4 regions of the Oceanobacillus sp. FSL K6-3682 genome follow, and region 3 is predicted to be linked to each of the others. Evidence: predicted binding sites of a transcription regulator. Region 3 holds the regulator's gene; each other region holds the start of a gene.
The links. The regulator Rex, encoded in region 3, represses fermentation and respiration genes when NADH is low (regulators of the CRP and FNR family bind a similar motif). The targets are predictions, from matches to a motif close to TTGTGAAATATTTCACAA.
Positions count from the first base shown of each region.

Region 1 (5,248 bases), 160 kb from region 3:
ATCTGCCAGCTGAGCCAGTGTCAGACAGATTTGTGATAAGGTTACATTCGCTTCCTGCTCTATCCTTATTTGCAGCTTTCTGGCCTGCGGCAAATCCAGGCCCCATTGGTGAATCGCAGCCATATCAGCAAATAACCTCTCCGGATTATCCTGAAAAACAATCCTGCCTCCGTCCATTACGATAACTTCATCTGCATACAAAGCAACATCGTCCATATCATGAGTAACCAGCAAGGTTGTCAATCCGCGTTCTTTATGCCAGGCATGAAGAAGATCCATCACTTCTTTTTTCCCTTTTGGATCAAGCCCTGCACCAGGCTCATCTAAAACAAGAATATCCGGGCTCATCGCCAATATCCCGGCCATTGCCACATACCTTTTTTGGCCGCCGGATAGAGAAAATGGTGACTTAGATAATAGAGAGGCATCTAAACCAACACGCTTGATAACCTCCAGAGCAATCTGCTTTGCTTCTGCTTCCGGTACACCAAAATTCATCGGGCCGAACATAATATCCTTTTCAACGGTTTCAGCAAATAATTGCGATTCCGGGAATTGAAAAACCATTCCCACCTTTTGACGTGCTTCCTTCACTGATTGCTTCGCGTTTTCTGATGTAATCATTATTTCCCCGATCGATACTCGCCCTTTTACCGGAACAAGCAATCCATTCATCAGTTTCAGCAAGCTCGATTTTCCGGATCCGGTTTTGCCGGCTACTGCCGTAAAAGATCCTGACTTTACTGTTGTACTGATTGATTTTAATATCTCCGGACTTCTAATCGGTCCCGCCTGATAATCTACCGTTACTTGATGAAGATTTATCTGCATAGCCACCACACCATTTCATCTTCTGTCATATAGGCATCAGGTATGGTGCTCCCCTGTTCTTTTAACTTTCTTCTTAATGCCTCGGTGAATGGAACATCTAACCGCTCTTCCCTTTGAAAAATCTTGGCAGGCTTGCCTATTTCCATCAATTTTCCTTTTTTTAAAACTAATATTCTATCAGCTGCTGCCGCTTCATTCATATCATGTGTAATCGAAATAATGGTCAGCTGATGCTGCTTCCGTAATTCATCTAAGAGGCTCATGAAATCCTGCCTGCTTTTGGGATCGAGCATAACCATTGCCTCGTCTAATACGATAATTGCTGGATGTAACGCTAAAATCCCGGCAATGGCCACTCGCTGCTTCTGCCCCCCTGATAAGCGGGACGGGTCATAATCAGCATAGCTGGTCATACCAACCATTGCTAACGCTCTATCGACGCGCTGCTTCATTTCGTCATAAGGCATATTCTGATTTTCCAATGCAAATGCCACGTCATCCTTTACAGTAGTTCCAATAAATTGATTTTCCGGATTTTGAAATACCAGTCCTATCTGATTGCGAAGCTCCCATTTCGTTTCCTCCTTCAGCTCCATACCATTAATATAGATTTTTCCAGAGGAGGGCGTATGAAGGCCAACTAGTAAACTGGCTAATGTCGACTTTCCAGAACCATTATGTCCTACAACAGCCAGCCACTCTCCACGCCGGGCCGTAAAGGAAAGGTCTGTAATGGTATGCTCCTGTTTTTGCAAATTATAATGAAAGTTTACATTTTCTACTTTAATACAAGTCATTGACATTTCCCCACCCCTCTTTCCAATATTACAGAATGACGGATATAAGTAAGGTAATAGCCATCGTTCCATTTACAAGCATCATATTTTTCAAAGATAATGGAAAAGTTTCCAGCTTGCTTTGTTTTTGCCGAAATTGTCTGATACTTTTTGTGATTGGAATCAGAACCAGACAGACAAGTAATACATAAACAGGCAGCACCTGAAGCAGCACAGCACTTACAATCGCTGCAAACGAAAGCAAATAGAGCAGATGAAATAACATTAAGGCATTTTTTCTGCCAATATAGTAAGGAAGGGTAAAGCGTTGATTGGCAATATCCTCTTCCAAATCACAGATATTATTGGCCAGCATGATATTTGCAATAGTCAGCATGCATGGAAGGGAAACCAGCAAAATCTCCAGCAGTAAAAGAACATTCATTTCAAAAATAAGCGTGTATCCGCTAAAGCCAAAATGCGCAATCCCTTGATCAGCAGCATTTACATAGATAGCCAGGAAGGTGATACCCAGCCCCATCGTTACACCAGAAAACACTTCACCAAGCGGCATACGGGACAGCGGAATAGGTCCAAATGTATAAAAAATACCGACTGCAAAGCACAGCATACCAATAATCAGCACAAATAAATCAGTACGGAATACGAGCCAAATCCCTAATAAAGAAGCTATCGTCAGCATAGTAATGATCGATGTCACGACAACTTTTTCAGGAATATTCTTCTGTCCGATAATATTAGATTTCCTGCGATAGTCATCACTCAGTGCCTTCTTATAATCCATGTAGTTATTAATTGCTGTTGTTGTTAAATCAAACAGCAGCATGGCGCTAAAAAAGATAGCCGTATTCAGCGGGGCAAACTCATCATAACGATAGATAACAAATAATATTCCAATTAGAAATGGAAACAAACTTGCCAATTTAGTGCGGATTTCTACCAGCTTCAAAAACGTAGGCAGTGTCATCACAGCCAGCTCCCTCTCATCTATTCTACTAATGTAAAGTCCTCATCTGTCAGTTCAAAGTTATCAACTAAACCATCCGTGATATACACAGTTTTATCCTCCATCACAAAGATAGCTTCTGCACCATCGAAATCCTGAATAAATTCTATGCCCTCTTCCAGGCCTTTTGAAAACAATAAGGTAGAAAGCCCATCTCCATCAACAGAATGTTCACTGACAACAGAAACACTGGCAAGGTCACCCTCAAATGGATATCCAGTCTTTGGATTCAACAAATGATGGTATATTTCACCATCCACTTCTAAATAACGCTCATAAATCCCTGAAGTAACGATGGACTGATCTGTTGCAGTTAATCTGCCAACTGTCTCCCCCTTTCCTGAGAATGGATTTTGGACGCCGACTACCCAGGGATCACCTGATGTTTGATTTCCCATCACATAGATGTTCCCTCCTAAATCAATGACGGCTGTTGTAACACCTTCCTCATCTAACAGCTCCATTACTTCATCAGCGATATATCCTTTAGCAATGGCTCCTAAATCTAATCGCATTCCTGACTCCTTCAGCATAACTGTTTGCTCCGTTTCATCCAGTTCTATTTTTTCATAATCAATCAGCGGCAGTATATCATCGATTTCATCCTGTGACGGTTTTCGGGCACCCTCCATGCCAATATTCCAAAGACTGGTTAACGGGCCGACAGCAATATCAAAAGAACCCTCAGCCATTTCACTGTAATCCTTGCCTTGATTAATAACCTCCCACACATCCTCCGACACATGAACAGGTTCTATTCCTGCCTGTTCATTAATTTCAGCAACCTCTGAACCATTTTCATTTGCTGTCATTTGCCGCTCCAGCTCTTCCATTCGATCAAAGACCTTGTCTAATGCCGATTCTTTATCCTCGTCATAAATCTTAATCGTTACAACTGTTCCTAATAAGAATTCTGTTTCGCTATATGGATTTTTGACTAAGGACGAATCATCTTCTGAGGAATCAGCACTTGTGGAACAGCCTGCGGTGAATAGTATCATCAGTATCATCAGGATATAAATTTGTCTTTTCATTCCCATGCCTCCCTTAATTCTTTTAAATTACAATTAATATAATAAATATCGTTTAATATGTGAAAATAATCACATTAATTTCCTTTGTTTTAAATGTGAATTTTTTCACAATTTTATATGTCAATTGTATAATTTATATTGTATCATGTCTATAAAAAATATAAATAAATCTTTTAATATCAACGATTTTGTCATTAATATGACACAGCTTAATATTTTAAAATATATTTTTAATTTGTGAACTATTTATCAAATGTATGGACATTATTTCTTTATATGTTAGAATAAAATTGTTCAGTTGTTCACAAAGTTAACATTATAGATTACAGAGGAGTGAATACAATGGCGGAGAAGAATATTTTTATTATTGGTGCTGGCTACGCTGGTGTGCATGCAGCTAAAAAGCTTGCAAAAAAATACAAACGTGACGATTCTGTTTCTATTACTCTTATAGATCGGCATTCCTACCATACGATGATGACAGAATTACACGAAGTAGCTGCACACCGTGTAGAGCCTTCTGCTATTCAGTTTGATTTACGGAAATTATTCAATCGTACGAAAGTGAAGCTTATCACAGACAATGTCACTAATGTCGATCATGCGGCACAGACTGTTACAACAGAGCATGATGAGTTTGCTTATGACTACCTGATTCTGGGGATGGGCGGTGAAGCAAACGACTTTGGCACACCTGGTGTAAAAGAGCATGGTTTTACCCTTTGGTCCTGGGAGGATGCTGTCCGAATCCGGCAGCATTTAGAAGATGTTGTCAGACGAGCAGCATTAGAACATGATCCTGTAAAGCGCCGTGCAATGCTTACCTTCACAGTATGTGGTTCCGGTTTTACCGGCATTGAAATGATAGGAGAGCTCATCGAGTGGAAGCATCGTTTAGCAAAGGAAAACAAGCTGGATGAAGAAGAAATCGGGCTGTATGTTGTTGAAGCAGCCTCATCTATCCTAAATATGCTGGACCGGAAAAGTGCGGATAAAGCAGAGAAATATTTAAATAAAAAAGGCGTTACATTGCTTAAAAACTCTCCAATTGTGGAGGTAAAAGAAGATGCCGTCGTATTTAAATCAGGTGAAGCACTTTCCACCCATACCCTGATTTGGACAGCCGGAGTCAAAGCAAATTCCGATACAGAAGATTACGGTATCCCGACCGCCAGAGCAGGACGTCTCAAAGTAAACGAATATATGGAAGCAGAAAATTTAGAGAACGTTTATGTTATTGGCGACTTGGCTTATTTTGAAGAAGAGGAAGGTAAACCAACTCCACAGATTGTAGAAGCTGCCGAACAGACAGGTGTCACAGCAGCTAAATCTATTATTGCAGAAATAGATAACGGCCAAAAAGAAGCCTTTGAAGGAAAATATCATGGTACGATGGTTTCCATTGGCGCCAGATATGGCGTAGCGAATTTGATGGGACTCCGCTTAAGCGGCTGGCTGGCAAATCTGATGAAGCACTTGGTTAATCTGTATTATTTTTTCGGAATAAGAAGCGGCTATTATATGTTTCATTATATTATGCATGAATTTTTCCAGACAAAAGATAAACGCAATATTTTCAG
Region 1 covers NZ_CP150263.1:1,302,152-1,307,399, reverse strand. Annotated here, with positions in the region: gene MHH51_RS06720 (energy-coupling factor transporter ATPase) at 1-831, opposite strand, end outside; gene MHH51_RS06715 (energy-coupling factor transporter ATPase) at 822-1,628, opposite strand; gene menA (1,4-dihydroxy-2-naphthoate polyprenyltransferase) at 1,657-2,595, opposite strand; gene MHH51_RS06705 (FAD:protein FMN transferase) at 2,616-3,668, opposite strand; gene MHH51_RS06700 (FAD-dependent oxidoreductase) at 4,011-5,248, shown strand, end outside.
Region 1: MHH51_RS06705 (FAD:protein FMN transferase) is a predicted target of Rex. The motif match lies at 3,762-3,779, and genes of this name have one in related genera.

Region 2 (5,248 bases), 940 kb from region 3:
CCATATGCGCAATCACCTAAAAAAATAATTTTTTCATCAGGAATATAAATGACTGTAGAGTCATCAGTATGAGTACTTTTAATCCTTTCAAGTAAACAAACTTTATTCCCTAGATCAATCGTTAGTGTATTTTCAAAGATTATGTCCGGAGATTTCAACTTAAAATTATCCCTGTCTGGCATATCGTTTTTTATAATCTCCATAAATAAATCACCCAACTCATTTATACCTTCATTTTTTTGAAGTGAATAATCATCAAAGGAGTAACTTTCCCATTCTTTTATTATTTCATTTGTTCGGCTATTAACGATAACAGCTGCATCAAATTCGTTCGTACCCAGAAAGTGATCCCAATGTCCATGGGTAATAACGACGTATTTAACCGGAGGTACATCGAGTTTTTCGATCTCTATTAAAAAGTCTTTGGCATGTTGAACAGAATTACCAGCATCTATGATTAAACTGTATTGTTCACCACACACCAATCCCAATGTTGGCCGCTCTTTATCATCCTGATTGGATAAATAATAAATTGTATCACTTAATTTATTTAACATGTTAGTTCTCCTCTATTCTCTATATTAATTTTATGAAAGAGAAAACCTACATGTTTATTCTATAGTTAATAAAATAATTTAAGATTTTCTCAGTTTATTTTTTTACCATTGGCCTGGTACCTCCTTCTTTTACTAAAGAAAATTATAACATGATTCAAAATATTTGTTAGGAGAATTCTCAATATTACTTAATTATTAAATACATTTCTCTTAAAAAGCTATACAAAAACTCTCCATTTATAATAGAACGAAGAGTTTTTGTATAACGTATTTACATGAAAAATTATCCTTTATGAGCCTGGCGATAAACGTCGGCCAATTCAGTTACTAGTGGTAATTTAGGGTTTGCCGTAGTACATTGATCCTCGAAAGCACGATCGGCAAGCTTATCTACCTGTGCCTCAAATTCTCTTTCATCAACACCATTTTCTGCAATACTCATCGGAATATGCAATTCTTCAGCAAGCTGATAGATTGCCCGCACTAAGCTTTCTACTCCCTGTTCAGTTGTGGCTGCTGGTAAACCTAGTACTCTTGCAATCTCTGCATAGCGTATGTCAGCGATAAAATGCTCGTATTTAGGAAATGACACGAATTTTGTCGGTTTCTTAGCATTATATCGAATAACATGCGGTAAAAGAATAGCATTGGCGCGACCATGTGCAATATGGAATGCTGCTCCCAATTTATGTGCCAGACTGTGGTTAATACCTAAAAATGCGTTGGCAAATGCCATGCCGGCAATGGTAGAGGCATTATGCATTTTTTCTCTTGCTAAAGCATTACTGCCATCACGATACGCTTGCGGCAGATATTCAAATACAAGCTGAATTGCTTTGATGGCAAGTCCGTCGGTATAATCATTTGCCATGTTAGAAACGTAAGCCTCGATTGCATGTGTCAGCACATCCATCCCTGTATCTGCTGTAACGGCTTTTGGTACGGTCATAACAAACTGCGGGTCAATAATCGCTACATCTGGCGTTAATTCATAATCTGCTAATGGATACTTTGTATTGGTTTCTTTATCGGTAATAACTGAGAAAGAAGTCACTTCAGATCCTGTTCCGGAAGTGGTAGGAATAGCGACAAATTGTGCCTGCTGACCCAGCTTCGGATATTTATAGACCCTTTTACGAATATCCATAAATTTTTGCTTTAAGCCATTAAATTCTGTATCCGGATGTTCATGAAACAGCCACATACCTTTAGCAGCATCCATTGCTGAACCGCCGCCGAGTGCAATAATAACATCCGGCTGGAAGGCATCTATTGCTGCTGCCCCGCGCATCACGGTGTCCTTTGATGGGTCTGCTTCTACATCTGAGAAGATTTCACAATGTACATAATCCGGGCGTCTGCGTAAATAATAGAGTACTTTGTCTACATAACCTAATTCAACCATCATTGGATCGGTTACGATAAAGGCTTTTGATATATTCGGCATCTTCGCCAGGTATTGAACAGCATTTTTTTCAAAATATATTTTAGGCGGTACCTTGAACCACTGCATATTCACATTCCTTCTCGCCATTTTTTTAACGTTTATTAAATTCATTGCTCCTACATTTGTGGAGACGGAGTTGCCGCCATATGATCCGCATCCAAGCGTCAATGAAGGCAGGTAAGCATTATAGATATCTCCAATTGCTCCATGAGAGGATGGGGCATTCAAGATTATTCGTCCTGCCTTCATTCTTTTGCCGAATGCCTCCTGTATAGATTGATTATCTGAATGAAGTACGGCTGAATGTCCCAATCCTCCAAATTCCAGCATTTCCTCAGCGCGCTTGAGACCTTCTTCGGTACTGTTTACTTTGTAAGCTGCCAGAACAGGGCTTAATTTCTCGCGGGAAAGTGGATGATTGGCTCCCACACCAGTTAATTCAGCGACAAGAATTTTTGTATCCTGAGGAACTTGAACATCAGCCATTTCGGCAATTTTCACAGCTTTCATGCCAACAATGGCAGGATTCACTGCACAGGTATTCTCATTGATGACCAGCTTTTCTACTTTTGCCTTTTCCTCCGGTTTTAGGAAATATACATTGTTATCTATCATTTCCTGTTTTACTTGATCATAGATTTCTCGATCGATGATAATGGCTTGCTCAGAGGCACAAATCATGCCATTATCAAATGATTTAGATAGAATCACATCATTTACTGCCCGCTTCACGTTCACTGATTTTTCGATATAGCAGGGAACATTGCCAGCTCCCACTCCTAACGCCGGTTTCCCCGAGCTGTATGCTGACTTCACCATACCAGAGCCGCCTGTTGCCAGGATTGTTGCTACACCATCATGCTTCATGAGTGCCTGTGTTGCTTCAATAGACGGCTTCTCAATCCACTGGATGCAATTTCTTGGTGCCCCGGCTTTTACAGCAGCTTCATGTACAATTCTTGCAGCCTCAGAACTGCATTTTTGTGCAGAAGGATGGAAGGCAAAGATAATAGGATTTCCCGTTTTAATAGATATAATTGACTTGAATAATGTGGTAGAAGTCGGGTTCGTTACAGGTGTTACGCCGGCAATCACACCAATTGGTTCGGCGATTTCCACCATACCTTCCTGCTCGTTCTCGCTGATGATACCAATCGTTTTATCATACTTGATATTATGATAGACATATTCGGTGGCAAAGATGTTTTTGATGATTTTATCCTCATACACACCGCGGCCAGTTTCCTCAACAGCTAATTTAGCGAGCTCCATATGCTGATCCAATCCTGCAAGCGCCATTTCTTTAACAATTTGGTCGATCTGCTTTTGGTTTAGCTTTCGCAGTTCTGTTAATGCCTTCTGGGCATTTTTAACCAGTTTATTAATACTTTCCTCAACGGTTATTGCTTGTTTTTTCTTCTCTTTTGTAATCATTGTAACCTCTCCTTATTATAAATTTGTGAAGTATTGAGCATGATATTCCAAAATAAATTTCTACAATGTTGACGGGTGGCGGGGGACTTTAAAGAAAGATATATCGTTTATGACACATGTATTGGGCTTGATAATAACGGTATAATGCTTCGTCCAGATATAATTTGGTATGTCGTGACCTTTTTCCATATACATGGCCTCGAAAACATCGCCGATTTGTTGTTCGAAAATTTCCTGTGAATACGATTCGGCATCCGTATTAAATTCTTTCCATTCATTTAGAATCATATATAATCACCCCTTTAATTATCTTGGCTATAGCATAGCATTATTTAACTATAAAAACTGTTACATATTTGTGAAATACTTCACAAACTTACTTTAAGCTTGATATATAGCATGATTAGAGCTGTTTGACAAAGAAATATTATTCTGAGATTGGAAATTATGGATGATTATCTTCAGGAAATCATTTAATGTTACATTTATCGACATTATTTCCCCGGAAATATTCTTTAAAGAGATATTCTTATTTCTCACACCCATTTAATTGTCGAAATTGGAAAACAAAAAATTCATCCTTAAAGCCTATTAAATTTATATAAGTAACCGTTAAAAAGAAAAACATGTATAATAGGATGCAAGTCGTATTGCCTACATAAATTGAATGATGAGGAGATGAACAAGTATGCAGGCTGTTTGGTTATACTCTAAAACAATTGTTCCTAAAGTTCCTGAAGCGATTATTAACAGGGATCGCTTATATGCATTACTGAAGAGAAACCCTCATCCAAGAGTTACTATTGTGCAAGCTGCAGCTGGTTACGGAAAAACAACAATATTAAGCCAGTGGGTTCATCAATTAGACGAGCCTGCAGCCTGGTTATCCATTGATATAATGGATAATGATCCGAGCCGCTTCTGGCAATATGTTTTGAAAGCTATCGCTCAGGCAACAAGGCAGCCAATCGATGAAAGACTGGAGCATCTATTTGATTTGCAGTATATGCCTCCTTTTGAACTGATTGTTGATTCGCTCCTGAATGAATTAATGATAATAGAATCCTCTTTGCATATTGTGTTGGATGACTATCATCACATTGAGCTTGATATCATTCATGAGATGATTTCGCGTCTTATTAATTATTTACCGGAGCATGTTCATATATATATGGCTAGCAGAACGAAATTACCGCTCCCTGTTGCTTCGTGGCGCGTGAAAAATTGTGTGACAGAAATTGGTACCGAAGAACTGTCTTTCACTTATCAGGAAGTAGAAGCTTTCTATCAGAAAAAGCATATAATAATGGACAAAACAGATTTTTGTCGGAAAATTTTGAGTGAAACAGGCGGTTGGGCAGCCGGAGTTCAATTAGGCGGGATATCAGAGGAAAGAAGTGCAGGTTCTCTTGATAATTCCACGTCTTTTGTGACGGAGTATATGATGCAGGAGATATTTTCTACTTTGCCTGAAAGTACCCAGCAGTTTTTGTTACAAACATCGCTGTTGAAAGTGTTAGATCCTGAATTATGCAATGATTTGACAGAAAGTTCAAATAGCTACGAACAATTAGCTGAGTTAGTTGATCAAGGTATCTTCACCATTCGTTTGTCACCGAAGAAACAGACCTTCCGTTATCATCAGCTGTTGGCGGAAGTGCTGGAACAAGAGCGGAATAACAGGTACACTGGCGAGGAGCTGGAGGCTCTCGTCAAAAAAGCCGGAGGTTTATTATATGACAGAGGAGAGTTCAATACGGCTATTGATCTAGTGCTTGAGCAGCAGCTATATACATTAGCTGACCAATGG
Region 2 covers NZ_CP150263.1:200,257-205,504, forward strand. Annotated here, with positions in the region: gene MHH51_RS01070 (MBL fold metallo-hydrolase) at 1-557, opposite strand, end outside; gene adhE (bifunctional acetaldehyde-CoA/alcohol dehydrogenase) at 841-3,438, opposite strand; gene MHH51_RS01080 (LuxR C-terminal-related transcriptional regulator) at 4,127-5,248, shown strand, end outside.
Region 2: adhE (bifunctional acetaldehyde-CoA/alcohol dehydrogenase) is a predicted target of Rex. The motif match lies at 3,462-3,479, and genes of this name have one in related genera.

Region 3 (5,248 bases):
GCCAGCCTGCATTTCTGCAACTTGATCAGCGATTCGGTTAATAAAATAGCGGTCATGAGAAACAAATACAATTGTTCCAGGAAAATCAATTAAAGCACTTTCCAATACTTCTTTACTATCAATATCTAAATGGTTTGTCGGCTCATCAAGTATCAGTAAATTTGCCTTTTGCATTTTTAATTTTGCCAGAGCCAGTCTTGATTTTTCACCGCCGCTCAGGGCTGATACAGGCTTTAATACATCCTCACCAGAGAACAGAAAATTTCCCAGGATAGTACGAATATCCTTTTCATTAATTAAGGGATAATCATCCCAAAGCTCCTGAAGAACCGTTTTATTAGAATTTAAATTTGCCTGTTCCTGATCATAGTAGCCTACTTGAACGTTTGTACCTAATTGTATCTCGCCATGATTAGGCTGATGCTTACCTACAATATTTTTTAATAACGTTGTTTTGCCGACACCATTTGGACCGACCAATGCAATTCGGTCGCCGCGGTTGGCATGAAGTGAAATTTTTTGAAAAATCGGCTGGTCTGTATCTGGATATTGAAAAGCTAAATCCTTTATTTTTAGTACATCATTTCCACTTAAACGGTTAATCTGGAAGGAAATAGATGCAGAGGATTCATCACCTGAAGGGCGGTCGAGGCGCTCTATCTTTTCAAGTTTTTTTCGTCTGCTTTGTGCACGCTTGGTTGTTGAAGCGCGTGCCAGATTACGCTGGATAAAATCCTCCATGCGCTTGATCTCTGTCTGCTGCTTCTCGAATTCTTTCTTCTCCTGTTCATAATCCAGGGCTTTCTGAGTCAAATAATTACTATAGGTCCCATGGAACTTTTTGGAATGGTGTCTGGAAATTTCATAAACAATAGATACGGTTTTATCTAAGAAATAACGGTCATGCGATACAATAACGATGGCACCCGGATAATTTACTAAATAGCCTTCTAACCATGTGAGTGTGTCAATATCCAAATGGTTTGTCGGTTCATCCAGAATAAGAAGCTGCGGCTTTTGCAGGAGAAGCTTCCCAAGTGCTAGTCTTGTTTTCTGTCCACCGCTTAAATCCGTAATCAATGTGTCATAATCATAATCTCCAAAGGATAGTCCATTTAATACGGACTTGATTTCTGCTTGATAAACATATCCGCTGCTCAATTGATAATCATTTTGAAGCTTGTCATATCTTTCAAGCAGCTGTTGGTATGCTGATTGATCGATTGCAGAAGGATCTGCCATCTGTGATTCCAGTTCACGTAATTTTTTCTCCATTGCCAAAAGCGGAGTAAATACATCCAGCATTTCCTTCCAAATTGTTTTTCCAGACTCTAAAGTCATATGCTGCGAGAGGTAACCGAATGTTAAATCTTTTGGTTTGAAAATCTCTCCTTCATCATAAGAGGTTTCGCCCGCCATGATTTTTAGCAGGGTCGATTTTCCGGCTCCGTTTCGGCCGACTATTGCAATACGCTCATTATTTTTAATCTCAATTTTTATATTAGAAAGAATCTCTTCTGCTCCAAAGGATTTAGAGATTCCATTTAATTGCATTAAAATCATCATTGCCATCCTTTCTAACTCACAAAAAAGCTGTTCAAAAAGTAAATAAAATAATGAAAGGATACATGCAGTTACTATCCTTTCTTTTTGAACAATCCTGTAAAAGGGAATAGGGTTCCATCTATAAGTGTAACGTATCCAAATGGAAGCTACAATAAAATTATAATAAAGTTCGCCAACTCGGCTCTATTTCTGTTAATATTAATAGTATAGAATGCGCTAGCGCATTATTTATTTTTTGAAATATAAGAGGATGTTCAAAAAGTCCAATAAAGATGACGCAGCGATAAGAGGATCTTCTACTAAGAACGCCCACGTCGTGTGGGTAATGCAGAAGCCATCGCAACACGTGAGAAGTGCGTTGACTAGCTTTTTCCGTTGGGACTGGGACTGCGATTACTCGTCCCACCGAAAACATTTGCGGACAACACAGAAGTCATCACATCCTGTGAAAGTCCGTTCGGAAAAAGCTAGTCGCCTTGAACTTCTTGATCCTATTTATCGAACTTTTTGAACACGCACTACAAAGAAAACTTATATTTACAAATATTTGATTATGGTAAAATATATGTTTTCTATACTTAGTAACCGAAGAGAGGCCGTTTCAATGGAACAAAATAAAATTCCACAGGCAACAGCAAAGCGTTTGCCTTTATACTATCGATTTCTCAATAATTTATATCAGCAGGGGAAGATGCGCGTATCTTCTAAAGAGTTAAGTGATGCTGTTAAAGTAGATTCTGCAACAATCCGCAGGGATTTTTCCTACTTTGGGGCTCTTGGGAAAAAGGGATATGGATATAATGTTGAGTATTTATTAGGTTTTTTTAAAAGTACACTGGACCAGCATGAGATAACCAACGTTGCTTTAATCGGTGTCGGAAATCTGGGTACTGCATTTTTACATTATAACTTTTTAAAAAATAATAATATTCGGATCACAATGGCATTTGATGCAGATAAATCAAAAGTAGGGACAGAAGTTGGCGGAGTTCCGGTTTATCATGTGGATGAATTAGAAGAGAAAATAAAGGGAATTGAGGTCGCCATTTTAACTATCCCGGCTGAAGAAGCAGATGCAACTGCAAAGAGACTTGTTGATCTAGGTATTAAAGGAATCCTGAACTTCACGCCGGCACGTATTACTGTTCCAAATCATATTCGTGTGCATCATATCGATTTAACAGTAGAATTACAATCGCTTGTATATTTTCTCAAGCATTATTCCTTAGAAAAGGAATAGGATAGTCTGGACGTTGTTTATCCATAAAAAAACTAGCCCCTTAAAGGTCTTCTGAAATGAAAGAGACTGTTTAAGAGCTAGTTTTTTATTTTTTATTCTTTATTTTAAAATAAAATCGCAGCATCCGAAATCCGGCATAAAAATTTAATGCTGCAAATGCGGCCAATATAAGTGTAATAGTATCCCAGACGGTTGCCCCTTTGCTTAGGATACCTAAATAAACAAATAAAGCACCGAATAAAACATAAACAATTGCTTTAACTAAATAAGGTCGATGCATGTTACCCTCCAAAGAATAAAATTGTTTGTTCAAGCTGTTGTTGAATTTTTTCCGGATCTAATGTAAGTTGAGCCACTACTACAAGAGTATTCATTCCTGCATGCACGATGATTGGTACAATAATACGCTTTGTCTGTACATAAAGGAATGCAAAAACAAATCCCATTGCTGTATACACTAGTATATGCAGAAAGTCTAAATGAATCACGGCAAAGATAAGAGATGAAATAAAGGCTGCAAAGAAAAAATTCATTTTTTTATACAAAGATCCAAAAATGATTTTCCGGAAAATAATTTCTTCCAATATAGGCGCAAAAATTGCTGGAAGAATAATGAATATAGGTGCAATACGAGCAAGATCCATAAGAACCTGTGTATTCTCTGAACCAGGATCTATTCCAAATACCTCTAATTCAATCGTAGCAGCCAGTCCTTGAGCAAGAAGCGCCATAATAATTCCTAGAACAGACCAGACAATGATAGCACCAGCGCCAGCAGCGTCGGGATGAGCCCGAACCTGCATATCTGGTCTTAACAGCCATAGAACAATCACAAGGCCGGCAGCAAAACTAAAAACAGCCCAATAAATATTAGCAAGCACCGGGTCTGCATGGAATACCAATACCAGTAATGGTACTGCAAGATAAACAGAAATTTGCATAATGATATATGTAAGCATGACATATATATATCTTCGAGTCATAAAAACGCTCCTTTAATCTAAAATTAAAAACAGCTGTAAAAAAGCATTGGGAAAAGGAACTGCCCATCTTGTCCCGTAAAGCAGAAAACATCATAAGTGATTTTGCTGGACGGGAAATGATACCACTGATCTAAAGACGTGCAAGTTCATCATAACGTATATTCTAACACAACTGTCACTGAAAATTATAATCAGAAGTACATGAAATCATGCATCAAACGATGAAAAAAATCAATTTTGCATATTTGTATTACAAAATTACTCCCAATGTTTTACGATGAGATGAGTAATCACTGCCTAAAAAAGTATTTTATCATAGTAAAAGTTTTAAAGTATGAAGTATAAAGAAAACAACGTATTCTCAAAAATGAATATAAGTTTTTCTAAAAATTCAACATCATGATGCTTGCATTTTTTACAAGAATTAATTATTATATTAATTGGAGTTAGCACTCGCTCGACAAGAGTGCTAATAAAAATAAAATGATTTGGAATTAAGGAGGCAATTCTACATGATTAAACCATTAGGAGATCGTGTTGTTATCAAACTTGTTGAACAAGAAGAAACAACTGCAAGCGGAATCGTACTTCCAGACTCTGCAAAGGAAAAACCGCAAGAAGGTGAAGTAGTTGCAGTAGGATCTGGACGTGTGGAAAATGGAGAAAAAGTTGCTTTAGAAGTTTCTGAAGGAGACCGCATTATTTTCTCTAAATTTGCTGGTACTGAAGTAAAATATGAAGGTACTGAATACTTAATTCTTCGTGAAAATGATATTTTAGCTATTGTAGGCTAAACAAATATACGATGAATCTTTAAAAGGAAATTCAAAAAGTCCAATAAAAATGACACATCGAATTTCTTCGTTAGCTTGCTTTTCCGGTGCTCACGTATTAAAAGCATACGCTGTGCTACTCAAAGCTGCGCTGCCTTGAACTTCTCGGTCATTTTCATCGAACTTTTTGAACATGTACTTTAATGAAACCCTGAATCAATTTGAAGGAGGAATTTTTAATGGCTAAAGATATTAAATTTAGTGAAGACGCTCGCCGTGCAATGCTGCGTGGTGTTGATACATTAGCAGACGCAGTAAAAGTAACATTAGGACCAAAAGGCCGCAACGTGGTTTTGGATAAAAAATTCGGTTCACCGCTAATTACAAATGACGGTGTAACAATCGCAAAAGAAATTGAATTAGAAGATGCATTTGAAAACATGGGTGCACAGCTTGTATCTGAAGTAGCATCTAAAACAAATGATGTTGCTGGTGATGGTACAACAACTGCAACAGTACTTGCTCAAGCAATGATCCGTGAAGGACTGAAAAACGTAACTTCTGGTGCTAATCCAGTTGGAATCCGCCGCGGTATTGAAAAAGCAGTAGCGTTAGCTGTAGAAGAATTAAAAAATATTTCTCAGCCAATTGAAAGCAAAGAAGCTATTTCTCAAATTGCAGCTGTA
Region 3 covers NZ_CP150263.1:1,137,798-1,143,045, forward strand. Annotated here, with positions in the region: gene MHH51_RS05890 (ABC-F family ATP-binding cassette domain-containing protein) at 1-1,563, opposite strand, end outside; gene MHH51_RS05895 (redox-sensing transcriptional repressor Rex) at 2,132-2,806, shown strand; gene MHH51_RS05900 (YdiK family protein) at 2,892-3,086, opposite strand; gene MHH51_RS05905 (type II CAAX endopeptidase family protein) at 3,088-3,789, opposite strand; gene groES (co-chaperone GroES) at 4,302-4,583, shown strand; gene groL (chaperonin GroEL) at 4,802-5,248, shown strand, end outside.

Region 4 (5,248 bases), 2.3 Mb from region 3:
TATCATATCATTATCAACACTGGTCCCTTCAATTAATTTAGCTTTTTCATCCCATTTTATAGCATCTGAATAAGCTAAATCGATCGCTTGTTTTATCGTTATGGAAGGAGGTAATTCTTTTGAAGAACTCGTTTGACTACTACAACTACTAAGAATTAAACAAAGACTAATAAATAAAAATAGGCGGATTTTTTTCATGAACTAACCTCCATGTATGTTAAAATAACTTAACAAGTATTGTATTTAAAGGAAATTTCAGAGAACATTTGAACAATAAAAAGAATATTTATTAAGTTAAAAAGGAAGGTAGTTCTATGGATAAAAAAGTATATGAAGAATTCGCTGAATCGCTCGTGAATGCCTATAAAACTCCGGGAGCAATCGTTGCATTGAACAATCAAATTTACGAAAAAGGGTTCGGGTACCGGGATAAGGAAAATGAATTACCTGTAACGGCTGACACGATTTTTGGAATTGGAAGTATCACAAAATCAATGGCTAGTATCGCAATTCTCCAGCTGCAAGAAAAGGGAAATCTATCCGTCGATGATTATATTAAGGCATATATACCTGAGATTACATTTAAAGGAAGTGATGAAATAACGCTTCATCACTTGATGACTCATACGTCCGGCATTCCGCCATTAAACACACTTTTTTACGCAAATAAGCGGTCAATGGAAAGAGATGGCTCATTCGATGTGCAGATCAAATTGGGCTTACCTCTTGAACGGGAGCAGGACAGTATTGATACGTATGACGAATTTATAGGTTATTTAAATAGCCTGTCATTTGACCTGCTTGACGAGCCCGGAAAATCATTCAGCTATTCAAACGACGGCTATGCCTTGCTTAGTATCATTATTGAACGTGTTAGCGGGCTGCCATATGAACATTATATAGAGAAAAATATCTTTACTCCTCTCGGGATGAAAAGCAGCTTTTTGAATCCGAATCAATTGGACGAGCAGGCAGCACGTCAGTATGATATTGACCCGACAGCTGAGACACCGGCTATTAAATACTCACCTGAATGGTGGGATGCCCCAGTAATGTGGGCAGCCGGTTATGTTAAATCAACTGCGAATGATATGCTTCGTTATAGTGATGTCTTTTTAAACAAAGGCAATGGTATTTTAACGGAAGAAAGTCTTACTGCAATGACCGCTCAATATATTGAAATAGAGCCTGGCCGGTATTATGGTTATGGAGTTATGATTACACCTGACTTTTTTGGTACAACGCTTATTGAACATGGTGGAGGGATTAAAGGCGTGACGGCACATTTCGCAGTGCTGTCTGAGAAAAATATTGCCGCTATCTGTCTGACGAATATTGCAGGTGCCCCTGCGGAATCTCTTCTGAGAGGAGCTCTGCAAAGCGAAATGGATATAGCACCAGATAAAAAAGCTGCTAAATATGATGATTATACACTTAGCGAAGCAGATTGCAAGGCTATTACTGGAGTCTACAAATCTAATGAGGGACAAACAATTAAGGTTTATGAAAAAGATAAAGCAATTTTTGTAGAGATCCAGGGAGCTCAAATACCAACGCAAGCCGTCAGCAGCAGAGCGGTGACAATTACCATGCAGGGCACTGATTTCCTGTTGCAGTTTAAAGACGGATGCCTTCACTTTGGATTTAGACAACTTCTAAAAAGTGAATAGTTTTACAAATATATAAAGCTAAAAGATACAGAATGAACATTAATTTGGCAGGGTTGCCTGGAGGTTAAGGCGACCCAGCTTTGTCATAATAAATGATGGCATATATTTCAGCGATTTAATTTTTTCCTAAAGCACGCCCTTTCAATTAAACAACTTTTCATCAAGTCACTCAAAACCAGACACAAACTGTTCAAAAAATCAATGCAATTCAAAAAAAGAATATGCTACACTAACTGTAGAGGGATTTACTTCTTAACTAAATATAGGCTAAAAAAGCAAAAAATTTTAATTACAATTGTGAAACAATTCACAATTTATTTTTTGGGATATCATGTGAATTACTTCACAAAAATTGGAGGATTATGCCATGAAGAGAAAGCTCGTAATGATTGGAAATGGGATGGCTGGAGTCAGGTGTATCGAGGAAATTTTAGAAAGAAATAAAGAGACTTTTGAAATCACTATTATCGGAGATGAACCTTATCCGAACTACAATCGGATTATGCTTTCACATGTTTTACAAGGAAAAACAGAGGTCTCTGAAATTAATATGAATGATTGGGAATGGTATCAGGAAAATGAAATTACACTGTTTACCGGTGAAAAAGTAACGGAAATAAAAACGGAAGATAAAAAAATGAAGACAGATAAAGATAGAGTTATTCCTTATGATGAGTTAATTATTGCAACTGGATCCAGCGCATTTATTTTACCTGTACCTGGAAGCGAGCTGGAAGGTGTTATCGGCTTTAGAAACATTCAGGATACAGAATTTATGATTGACACGTCAAAGCGCTATAAAAAAGCAGCTGTGATTGGCGGCGGACTCCTTGGATTGGAAGCAGCCAGAGGATTAATGGATCGGGGTATGCAGGTTCAGGTTGTACACCTGATGCCAAGACTGATGGAGCAGCAATTAGATAACCCTGCAGCTAAAATGCTTAAGAAGGATTTAGAAGCACAGGGAATGGAATTTTTAATGGAAAAGCAGACAGCTGAAATTTATGGAGGGGAACGGGTGGAAGGAATCACATTTTCAGATGGTTCTTCTATCGAATGTGACCTTGTAGTGATGGCAGTTGGGATCCGGCCTAATGTTGTTTTGGCAAAACAGGCCGGGCTGAATGTCAATCGGGGTGTCGTCGTGAATGATCAGATGCAGACTTCAGTTCCTTCTATTTATGCAATAGGGGAGTGTGCTGAGCATAACGGTATCACCTATGGACTGGTCGCACCACTTTATGAGCAGGGGGTTGAGCTGGCGAAGTATTTAACGGGAGAGAATACAGCCGGGTATCACGGCAGTATTTTATCTACACAACTAAAAGTTGCGGGCTGTGATTTATTCTCAGGTGGAAAAATTGAAGAAGATGAAAATACAGATGCAATTATCGTTCAGGATCAGTTTTCGGGTGTGTATAAGAAGGTTCTTGTTTCAGATAACAAAGTAGTCGGTGTCGTGCTTTATGGTGATGCTTCAGACGGAACCCGGCTGTTCAGCATGCTGAAGAAAGAAACAGATATCAGTGATTTTACAAGTGCTGCAGTCCTGCAAAAAGCTAGTGAAGATGCAGCAGAAGAGATGATAGCTGAGATGAGCCCGGATGAAACAGTCTGCGGCTGTAATGGTGTCACAAAAGGAACGATTGTTCAGGCTATCCTGGAACAGAATTTAAAATCATTTGAGGAAGTAAAAACCTGTACCAAGGCTGGCGCTTCCTGCGGGAAATGTAAGGGTGTTGTGGAAGGTATCCTCTCACATACGCTGGGAGACAGCTTTGATCCGGCTGCGGTAAAAACTGGAATGTGTGGATGTACAATGCTGACGCGGGATGAAGTCGTTACAGAAATCAAAGAGAAAGGTCTGCAATCTCCAAAAGAAGTCCGTAATGTACTTGGATTTGCAAATGAAGAAGGGTGTCATGTCTGCCGTCCTGCGCTCAATTATTATATGAGAATGATTAGACCGGGAGAATATGAAGATGACAAAGCTTCCCGTTTAGTAAATGAGCGGATGAACGGTAATATCCAAAATAACGGTACATTCTCTGTTGTTCCACGAATGTACGGCGGAACAACAACTGGCGATGACTTAATCCGGCTGGGGGAAGTTGCGAATAAATATAATGTACCTTTAGTAAAAATCACCGGTGCAAGCAGAGTTGGATTATACGGAGTGAAAAAAGAAGATGTACCACAAGTATGGGAAGACCTTGGCATGCGATCAGGATATGCTTATTCCAAATCATTGCGAAATGTAAAATCCTGTGTCGGCGCTCAGTTTTGCCGTTTCGGAACGCAGGATTCTCTGGGATTGGGAATTCGTTTAGAGAAAGAGCTGGAGATGGTAGACACTCCTCATAAAATGAAAATAGGTGTGTCAGGCTGTCCACGTAACTGTGCAGAAGCATTAACCAAAGATTTTGGCGTTGTCTGTGTCGAAAACGGATTTCAGCTTTACTTTGGAGGAAATGGCGGAACAGAGGTCCGCGAATGTGACTCCTTTACAACCGTAAAGACAGAAGAAGAAGTAATCACCATGGCGACGGCTTTTATGCAGTATTATCGGGAAACTGGTATTTATAATGAAAGAACTGCTCCTTGGGTCGATCGGATAGGAGCGGAAAATATTAAACTTGTTCTTTTAAATGAAAAACAAAATGCTGCACTGATAGAAAGATTCCATCATGCAAAAGGTACGTATGAAGAAGCTTGGAGCAGCACACTTAAAAATAGAAAAGAAAAAGAGCTGTATGAAATTGTGAAAAAATGAACAATGAGTTGTAGAGAGTATAGTACTTTTGACAAAGGGAGGTTCTTATTATGGAAGCCAGTAAAGAGAAGATAAAAATCATCAAATTGGAGGATTTGCCAAAACAAATTGGAAAGGAAATCCATGTGAACGGAGAGGCTATAGCTCTTTTTCATCTGACTAATGGAGAGGTTCAGGCAATCGGAAGCAGATGTCCGCATGCCGGCGGCCCTTTAGCCGAAGGAATTGTCTCTGGAGGATTTGTCTTTTGTCCACTGCATAACCGAAAAATTTCATTGCTCACTGGAAAAGTGCAAGCACCGGATGACGGCTGCGTAACTGTCTATGAGACAGAGATTATTGACGGTTATGTACACATGACGGTGTAGCTTATGGAAAAGCCAAAAGGATTTGTTTCATTCGTCGGTGCCGGCCCTGGGGATACAGGGCTGATGACTGAAAAAGGAATTCAATGTTTAAATAAAGCGGATATCATTTTGTATGATCGTCTGGCAAACCCGAGACTGTTGCGCAATGCGAAGGATTCCTGTGAATTTATTTATTGCGGGAAGCTGCCGGAGAGACATACGATGCGGCAGGAGAAGATAAATAAACTGCTCGTTCAATACGCGAGCAAAGGGTATTATGTTGTCCGCTTGAAAGGTGGCGATCCTTCCGTTTTCGGAAGAGTCGGCGAGGAGGCGGAAGAGCTTGCCGCTAATCATATTGCATTTGAAATAGTTCCTGGTATTACTTCCAGTATTGCGGCAGCAGCCTATGCAGGAATCCCTGTTACTCATCGGGATTACAGCACCAGCTTGACGCT
Region 4 covers NZ_CP150263.1:3,465,375-3,470,622, reverse strand. Annotated here, with positions in the region: gene MHH51_RS17195 (hypothetical protein) at 1-198, opposite strand, end outside; gene MHH51_RS17190 (serine hydrolase domain-containing protein) at 315-1,670, shown strand; gene nirB (nitrite reductase large subunit NirB) at 2,038-4,443, shown strand; gene nirD (nitrite reductase small subunit NirD) at 4,494-4,811, shown strand; gene cobA (uroporphyrinogen-III C-methyltransferase) at 4,815-5,248, shown strand, end outside.
Region 4: nirB (nitrite reductase large subunit NirB) is a predicted target of Rex. The motif match lies at 1,966-1,983, and genes of this name have one in related genera.